Regions from separate parts of the Comamonas sp. A7-5 genome, predicted to be linked through region 2. Evidence: predicted binding sites of a transcription regulator. Region 2 holds the regulator's gene; each other region holds the start of a gene.
What was found. Region 2 encodes LexA, which represses DNA repair genes until DNA is damaged. Its sites were predicted from a motif close to ACTGTATNNNNATACAGT; they were not measured.

Region 1 (2,202 bases), on a different contig from region 2:
CCACATGGGGCGCCATGCCGAAGTCCTTCAGATAGCTGGGCATATGCACGCCGATGAACATGACCTGGAAGCCGCAGACAAAGTAGCCCGCCATCAGCAGCAGAAAGCTGGGATAGGTCCAGGCTTCCCTGAGCGCCTGGCCCACAGTCTGTTCGCGCTTGATGGGCGTGCTGCCGCCAAAGCCCGGCTCGCGCAGGCCGAAGGCCAGGGCGGCGATCAGCAGCGCGAACAGCGCCAGTATCAGCAAGGCATTGGACCAGCCGAACTGCGCGATCAGCTTGCCTTCCACGGGCACCATGAAGAACTGGCCGAACGATCCTGCCGCCGCGGCAACGCCCATGGCCCAGCTGCGCCGCGCCACGGGAATCTGCCGGCCCAGTACGCCATAGATCACGGCATAGGTGGTGCCGGCCTGGGCCGCGCCGATCAGCACGCCGGCGGTCAGCAGGAACACCGTGGAACTGGGGGAAAGCGCCATGCCGACCAGGCCCAGGGCATAGAGGATGGAGCCGCCGATCAGCACCTTGAAGGCGCCGATGCGGTCGGCCAGCATGCCGACGAAGATGCCCAGGATGCCCCAGGACAGGTTCTGCACGGCAATGGCCAGGGAAAAGTTCTCGCGCGTCCAGCCCATCTCCTGGGTGATGGGTTGCAGCCACAGCCCGAAGCCGTGGCGTATGCCCATGGAGAGCGTGACGATGGCGCCACCGCACAGAAGAATCTGCGCCATGGACATGGGGGCCGGAGTTGTCTTTGTAGTCATGCCGTGTGTGCGAAAAAAGGCTTGGGAGGCGGGCAACTTGCCACTTTAACGAAACAAGCTGTTTTGTGCCTGCACAGGCCGTCACATGCGTGGCAGGCTGGCCTGCCAGAATGCGTGACCGGCAAGCTGCGGCGCGGGAGCCGGAGCAGGGCGGAAGAAAGAAAAAGTGAGCGCCTTGCGCAATCCATGTAATGGATATGGATTTGAAACTATCCATAACGTATGAATGGCATGCGGTAGATGCTATTGTTTTCAGGGTATCCGCAGCGATGAAGACCCGGTAAAAACACGTTGCCAAGACAGATGTTCGGGCTTTGTGCAAGAGTATTGGGAGTAAACAACTGTGAATTTATCCAGCTCTCACTCGGAGAGGCTACTACAATCCGCCCCCATGGCAGTCAAACCGTCCAACGAATATTCCGAAGGCTCGATCCGCGTTCTCAAGGGTCTGGAGCCTGTCAAACAGCGTCCCGGCATGTATACGCGCACCGACAACCCCCTGCACATCCTGCAGGAGGTGATCGACAACGCGGCCGACGAGGCGCTTGCCGGCTACGGCAAGAAAATCAAGTTCACCATGCATGCCGACGGCTCCTACAGCGTGGAGGACGACGGCCGCGGCATTCCCTTCGGCCTGCACCCCGAGGAGAAGGCGCCCGTGGTGGAGCTGGTCTTCACGCGTTTGCACGCGGGCGGCAAGTTCGACAAGGGCAATGGCGGCGCCTACAGCTTCTCGGGCGGTCTGCACGGCGTGGGCGTGTCGGTGACGAATGCACTGGCCACGCGCCTGGAGGTGCAGGTGCACCGCGACGGCCAGGTGGCCACGCTGGTGTTCTCGGGCGGCGATGTGATCGAGCCGCTGAAGGTGCGCCCTTTGCAGGCCGGCGAGCGCAAGCAGGGCACGACGGTGCGTGCCTGGCCCGATGCCAAATACTTCGAATCCTCGGCCCTGCCCATGGGCGAGCTGGTGCATCTGCTGCGCAGCAAGGCCGTGCTCATGCCTGGCGTGGCCGTTTCGCTGATCAACGAAAAGTCGCGTGACACCCAGAGCTGGCAGTTCAAGGGCGGTCTGCGCGACTATCTGGCTCAGAGCCTGCATGGCGAGCCCGTCATCCCCCTGTTCGAGGGCGAGGGCTTTGCCGACAAGAACAACGACAGCTTTGCCGAAGGCGAGGGCGCGGCCTGGTGCGTGGCCTTCACCGAAGACGGCGCGCCGCTGCGCGAAAGCTATGTCAACCTGATTCCCACCACGGCGGGCGGCACGCATGACAGTGGCCTGCGCGACGGCCTGTTCCAGGCCGTCAAGGCCTTTATCGATATGCACTCGCTGCTGCCCAAGGGCGTCAAGCTCATGCCCGACGACGTGTTTGCGCGCGCCAGCTATGTGCTCAATGCCAAGGTGCTGGACCCGCAGTTCCAGGGCCAGATCAAGGAGCGCC
Region 2 (2,202 bases):
TCCGGCGGACAGGCACAGGCAGAACATCAGCAAATAATTTACATGGCGATCCAGATCGTTCGGCGCCAATACGGAGGGCCTGCTCTGGCGACATCGAGTTTTTGCCTATGCACTGCTGGCAGAGTTGTCTGGCGCCATATCTGCCGGCCGATGGGCCAAGAGCGTTGAGGTGGCTTCCTGTTGGATGCAATGGAAGCTTTGTTGCATCGCCTGCAGGCCTATCGCGGGTCGGGCTCGGAGCTGCACGAGTGCAGGCAGTCAAACCTCACTGAGCTTTCAGACTTGCGGGGCTGCTTGCTCATGGAGTGCCATACGCTCCAGCGCGGCACAGACATCGGCCATGCGTCCGCAGATCAGCAGGCATTCGGGCTGACTGCACGGCTCACGCTGCACGATCTTGAGAAGTCGTGGAGAAGCTGCTTGCCTAGACTCGTCGGTTATTGGCGATTGCAGCTCTGGTGTCGCTGCAAAGGCCTGAGGACAAAGCGTATTGCTGCCTAGACGACTGCGGCCGCGGTTGGCGCGCATGACAGGAATGCTGATCTGCTTCGCCTTTGGGCGATTGGTAGTGAAGGATACAGGTTCTGCAGCGGCTTCGCTTGCATCATCAGAGCAGAAGTTCGGGTTGAGCGACAGCGTGGCAGGCTGCCCTTTAAGGGTCAGGCGTGTCAAAGCCTGCAGTGATGTGGCGAATCCCATTTGGCAACTCCTCTTGATGACCTTGCGGCATGGATAAGGGCAGGATTGCGTTCTTCAGGCAAAGCTCCGCCCAGGGCGAAGCTCAACGGCTTCGCGCCTACCACCTGGGCTTGAGAGGGAAAGAGGCCCGGTGCCTCCGCTGCATAGGCGGAGGGACGCCGTCTGCCCGTTACATGAACATGCTGTTGCGGATAAGGCCTACGGCCAGGCCTTCGATGGCGAATGGCTCTTCAGGATCGACGTGAATGATCTTGTAGTCGGGGTTCTCGGGCCGCAGCTCGATGCCTTGAGGTGTGCGCTTGAAGCGTTTGACGGTCACGTCGTCACCGAGGCGGGCCACCACAATCTGGCCGTTGCGCGCTTCATGCGTAGCCTGTACCGCCAACAGGTCGCCGTCCATGATGCCCGCGTCACGCATGGACATTCCGCGGACCTTGAGCAGGTAATCGGGCTTGGCGGCAAACAGGCTGGGCTCGACCGAATAGCTCTGATCGATATGTTCCTGGGCCAGAATAGGCGAGCCGGCAGCGACGCGGCCGACCAGTGGAAGCACCAGCGGAGCCAGTGCCGTGAGCGGCAGCGCAAAGCTGGCACCGCGTGCCGCATTGATGGTGCGCACGGTATCGGCGCGCAGGCGAATGCCGCGCGATGTGCCGCTGACCAGATCTATGACGCCCTTGCGGGCCAGTGCCTGCAAATGCTCTTCTGCAGCATTGGCCGACTTGAAGCCAAAGGTGCTGGCAATCTCGGCCCGGGTAGGGGGCGCACCCGTGCGAGCGATGCTGGACTGGATGAGGTCCAGAATCTGCTGCTGGCGGGGAGTGAGCTTGGGGTGGTCCATGGGCATTCCTTGATCGATCGATGATGAATACTGTGTGTTCATCCAGTACCTGTATTTTTAATCAGTTTGAAGAGGACTGCAAGTGGAACCTGACAAAAATATCGTCATCCTGGGCACGGGCGGCACGATTGCCGGTGTCGCCGAGCAGGCGGGCACCAGTGTGGGCTACCGTGCGGCCCAACTGGGCGTGGCTCAGCTGCTGCAGGCCGTGCCGGACCTGGAGCGCGTTGCTTCTGCATCGCTGCAGGTGGAGCAGCTGGCGCAGCTGGACAGCAAGGATATGGATCACGCGACCTGGCATGCACTCGCGCTGCGATGTGCCGAGCTGCTCGCTCGTGATGACGTGAGCGGCATCGTGATCACCCATGGCACCGACACGCTGGAGGAAACCGCCTGGTTTCTGCAATGTGTTCTGCACCCGGCAAAGCCCGTGGTGCTGACGTGCGCCATGCGCCCGGCCACAGCCATTTCGGCTGACGGCCCCGGCAATCTGCGCGATGCCGTGGCCTGTGCGGCCGACATGCAGGCTGCTGGCCGCGGTGTGCTTGCCGTGGTGGCGGGCCGGGTGTTCAGTGCACGCCAGGTGCGCAAGGTGCATCCTTATCGTGTGGATGCCTTCGATGGCAGTGGTGCCGGCCCGCAGGGCTGGGTGGAAGAGGGGC
Region 3 (2,202 bases), on a different contig from region 2:
ACCTTGCCGTCGGCTCTGCCCGCTTCGCTGATCCCATGCAGATCTCGCACCCGCTCCATCACGCGCTGGGCGCGCTCGGGATAGTGCAGCGTCAGCCATTCATTGAACAGCGGAGCCACTTCCCACGGTAGACGCAGTACTGCATAAAAAGCCTGTCTTGCACCGGCCTCGCTGGCTGCAGCCAGCACCTGCTCCATATCGTCGTTCAGGAACGGAATCTGCGGTGCCAGGCTGACGCCTACGGGTATGCCTGCCTCGCTCAGGGTCCGAATCATGCGCAGCCGTCGATGCGGCGCAGCGGCGCGTGGTTCCAGCTGCCGGGCCAGCTCGGGCTGCAAGGTGGTCAGCGTCACATAAACGGCCACCAGATGCTGCTGTGCCAGCGGCACCAGCAAATCAAGGTCGCGCTCGATGCCGCTGCCCTTGGTGACGATGGAAAACGGATGCCTGGCCTGTGCCAGAACCTCTATCACGCGGCGCGTCAACCCGACTTCGCGCTCCACAGGCTGGTAGCAGTCCGTGACCGAGCCGAGCATGATGGGGGCCGCCACATGACTGGACCGGGATAACTCGGCGCGCAGCACCTCGGGCAGGTTCTGTTTGGCAATCAGCCGGGTTTCGAAATCCAGACCCGGCGAATAGCCCAGATAGCCATGCGTGGGCCGGGCATAGCAATAGATGCATCCGTGCTCACATCCTCTATAGGGATTGAGCCCCAGATGAAAAGGCAGATCGGGCGATTCGTGGCGGCTCAGGGCTGATTTGGCCCGCTCCCACTCCAGATGGGTGCACCAGGTCTTGACCTCCTCACCCTCTTCGCTTCCTTCATCCTGTTCGGACTTGCCCCAGCCATCATCGAAACCCTGGCGCAGCTCCCGTGCAAACCGGTGCGTGATCTGGCTGGCAGCCCCTCGCCCCTTGATGAGCCGCACCGGCACATCGGTCCGAATGGATTCCAGCCCAGAGGATGAGGAAAGTTTCTTCATAAAACAACTGTACATAAATACAGTTATTCATTGCAAGAAATGAGCACTGACCATGGCTGCATCCCGGTCAATACGGTGAGGGTTGATTGAGTCAGATCTGGATAGAAAATGACTGCGCCCATTGTTCTATAGGCTTAGCACGCTCCATTAACTAGAGCAAGTTCAAAGTCAATCCGCACTCAGTGAGTGCGAGATGGCTTGGCAGTTTGCGATTCAGCACCGACAATCCCTTCAATGCACCAAGTTGGTGCCTTTCACTGAATGCCTTGGCCCGGACAACACCGTTGCCCGGGCTTTTGTCCGTTTGCGCAACGCCAAAGCGCCAACCACACCATCTCGCAAGGGAGTTACTACATGGAGCGCAAGCCCAATATCACTCTGTCCTCCTTGGACCTGGATCGCATTGAATCGCTGCTGGAAAAGAACAACAGCCAGTTCCCCGGCCGTGATGCACTGGAGGCGGAGCTGGACCGCGCGGATGTACTCGACCCCGCAGAAATACCCGCCAACGTGGTGACGATGAACTCCACCGTGCGCTTCACCATTCTCGAGATCGCCAAGACCAATACGCTGACACTGGTCTACCCCAAGGATATGGATGGCAGCGCCGACAAGGTCTCCATCTTTGCGCCGGTAGGCATCGCCCTGCTGGGCCTGTCAGTGGGCGATGAGTTCAAGATGCCCAGCCCTACCGGTCAGGTAACCGTGCGCGTGGATGCCATCGAGTTCCAGCCCGAAAGCGCGGGCGAGCTCCATCGCTGAACCGGCTCACCCAACAAAAAAAGCAGCTCACCGGAGCTGCTTTTTTGTTGCCTGGATCAGACTCAGCGCAAGCCGGCCAGCATGGTGGTCAGCAGACCCGCGCCGATCAGGCCTGCCTGCCAGCGCAGGGCCTGACTCCATGACGAAACATGGCGCTCCACCAATTGATACAGCGCGTAGCCGGCAGTCAGTGAAAGCACAAAGGCAAACGGGATGCCCACCACCGCGGCAGTGACCGAACCGTGCCAGAAATGGTTGACCACCGCATTGACCAGCAGGCAGATCGAAAAGTGAATCAGGAACACCGAGTAGGAGATCTCTCCCAGGCGACGCAGCGGCGCAAAACCCTGCCAGCGGGCAATGGCCTCGGTACGCATGCAGACGATGAGCAGCACCGCCGTCACGCCGGCGAGAAAAATGCGGTCGCGCCACTCATAGACCAGCGCGCCGATGA
Region 4 (2,202 bases), on a different contig from region 2:
TGCTGCCCCAGGCCATTGCCTTCAAGCTCACCGTCATGCGCGAGCAGCGCAGCGACCTCTACCAGCACAGTCTGCAGATGACGCTGGTGGCGATCTTTCTGGCGCTCAAGAACGGCTGGACCGAGCGCGAATGCGTGCCGCTGGCCACGGCCGCGCTGCTGCACGATGTAGGCATGCTCTATATGGACCCGGTCTGGACCGACCCGGACCATCGCTTGAGCGGCGAGGAACGCAAGCATCTGGTCGCGCATTCCGTCACCGCCATGCTGGTGGTGCGCAGTACCGAACTGTATTCGCGCGCCGTGGAAATCGCCGTGCTCGAGCACCATGAGCGCATGGATGGCTCCGGCTATCCGCGCGGCATCAAAGGCAACGCCATTTCGCCCATGGGGCAGGTGCTGCTGCTGGCCGAGGTGGTATCGGCCTTTTTCGAGAAATTCACGGACATGCCGGGCCAGCGCCTGTCGCTCATGCTGCGCATGAACCACAAGAGCTATCCGGCCGATCTGGTGCACCTGATTCTGCCGTTGCTCTACGACGAAATCAGTCCCGGCAAGCCGCTGGCGCCGCTGCAGGCCGAGTTCTCCCACAGTATTGCGGCCCTGGAGGCTGCGCTGCGCAAATGGAACGAACTCAGGCGCGACTTTCCCGAGCACTGGCAGCAAATGCCCGATGCGCAGGCGGCAGTGGCCGTGGAGGCCAGTCTTGCACAGCTGCAGAAACAGCTGGCTGAAGCGGGCTCCCACCCCAGTCAGCAGCTGGATGTGCTGAGCTATTTCAAGGACGACGCCTTGGGCATGAGCGAGCTGGCCCTGGTCAACCGCGAGGCTCTGTGGCAGTTGCAGGCCATCATGAACGACTGCCTGCGCCGCTGGCCCACGCTGGGGCAGGGCGGCTCCACGCTGGAAGTCGCCGTGGCCGAGTGGTGCGAGGCCTGCGCTCAGCTGATGCCGCAGGCAGGCCGCAGCTCGGCCATGAATGCCGACAGGCAGTCGCTCAATTGAGGACATTGACTGCGAGTTTTGCCCAGGACGGCTGGCCTCAAGTCTGATAGCGGCAGGCGCTAAACCGGTATTTCTTCAAAATTCTGTGCATCACGCCGCAGCGCGGCGTGCTTTGCTGCGTCTGCTTGCGCCATCCTGAAAAAGTATTTTTGATAGCGCACGACGTCCGATCTACAAGGGTTGACCGTATCTGTAAGGCCTTGTTTTGCGCGGAAACTTGAATAACTGTATATTTGTACAGTATTGAAGAGCTTTCGCATGCATACCCAGCCCATGACATCCTTGGCCCATCCTGGCTCACCGCCCGGCATGACGGAGTCTGTCCGGCAGCAAACAGGTGCAGAGCAGGGCGTGCGGCCGGGTCTGTCCGCTGCGGGCAGCCCGCATTTGTCCGCCATACAGATTCCCGGTGTCTGGCGCGGCACGGACTGGCAGGCGGGCGCCGGCTCTCAGGTCTGGCCCAGCGGTCATGCTGCGCTGGATGCCGAGCTGCCGGGCGGCGGCTGGCCCGGCAATGCCTTGATTCAGCTGCAGCAACCTGCGCACTGCCATGCGGAGTGGGCCTTGCTGTTGCCCGCGCTGGCCGCCCGTGTCCGGCAGCATGCGGCTTCACGCGCGGATTCAGGGCTGGGCCAACTGGTGCTGGTGGCTCCACCCTATCTGCCTTTTGCCCCGGCCTTGCAGGCCGCCGGTATTGACGCGAAGCGGCTGTGCGCGGTGCAGCCGGGGCGCAGTGCCCAGGATCTGGCCTGGGCCTGCGAGCAAGCTCTGCATTGCCGGGATGTGCTGGCGGTGCTGGCCTGGTTGCCCGAACTTCCCGCGTCCACGCTGCGCCGCTTGCAGCTGGCCGCCGCTTCGCAGGGCCGGCCTCTGTGGCTATGGCAGGAGCTGCAGGCCGAGTCGCGCAGCTCCCCCGCCGCATTGCGGTTGAGACTGGAGAGAGTCACGACAGTCTTCGCTGCTCAGCAGGCGCCGGGTTTGCGGATACAGATACTGAAGCGCCGTGGGCCTTTGCTGGAGCGCCCCATACAGCTCGCGCTTTCGCAGTGGGCCTGGCAGCCCGTGCTGCAGGCGCAGGCCCAAAGACATGCGCGCCAGAGCGAGGAGGCTGCCATGCTCATGCAAGGGCGCATGACAGTCGCCGCTCCTGCAACGGCCTCGCCTTGGATGACGGAGGCATGAGATGGGCAGTGCAGAG

Region 1: the regulator LexA is predicted to act here: its motif matches at 1,104-1,121, upstream of AAIL67_RS12745 (DNA topoisomerase IV subunit B).
Region 3: the regulator LexA is predicted to act here: its motif matches at 993-1,010, upstream of AAIL67_RS22530 (PA0069 family radical SAM protein).
Region 4: the regulator LexA is predicted to act here: its motif matches at 1,229-1,246, upstream of imuA (translesion DNA synthesis-associated protein ImuA).

The regions. Positions count from the first base shown of each region.
Region 1 covers NZ_JBCPWO010000006.1:52,304-54,505, reverse strand. Annotated here, with positions in the region: gene AAIL67_RS12750 (MFS transporter) at 1-736, opposite strand, end outside; gene AAIL67_RS12745 (DNA topoisomerase IV subunit B) at 1,155-2,202, shown strand, end outside.
Region 2 covers NZ_JBCPWO010000004.1:301,581-303,782, reverse strand. Annotated here, with positions in the region: gene AAIL67_RS09455 (hypothetical protein) at 277-699, opposite strand; gene lexA (transcriptional repressor LexA) at 869-1,540, opposite strand; gene AAIL67_RS09445 (asparaginase) at 1,623-2,202, shown strand, end outside.
Region 3 covers NZ_JBCPWO010000020.1:18,506-20,707, reverse strand. Annotated here, with positions in the region: gene AAIL67_RS22530 (PA0069 family radical SAM protein) at 1-986, opposite strand, end outside; gene rnk (nucleoside diphosphate kinase regulator) at 1,341-1,748, shown strand; gene AAIL67_RS22520 (acyltransferase) at 1,811-2,202, opposite strand, start outside.
Region 4 covers NZ_JBCPWO010000001.1:47,401-49,602, reverse strand. Annotated here, with positions in the region: gene AAIL67_RS00210 (HD domain-containing phosphohydrolase) at 1-1,004, shown strand, start outside; gene imuA (translesion DNA synthesis-associated protein ImuA) at 1,263-2,186, shown strand; gene AAIL67_RS00200 (hypothetical protein) at 2,188-2,202, shown strand, end outside.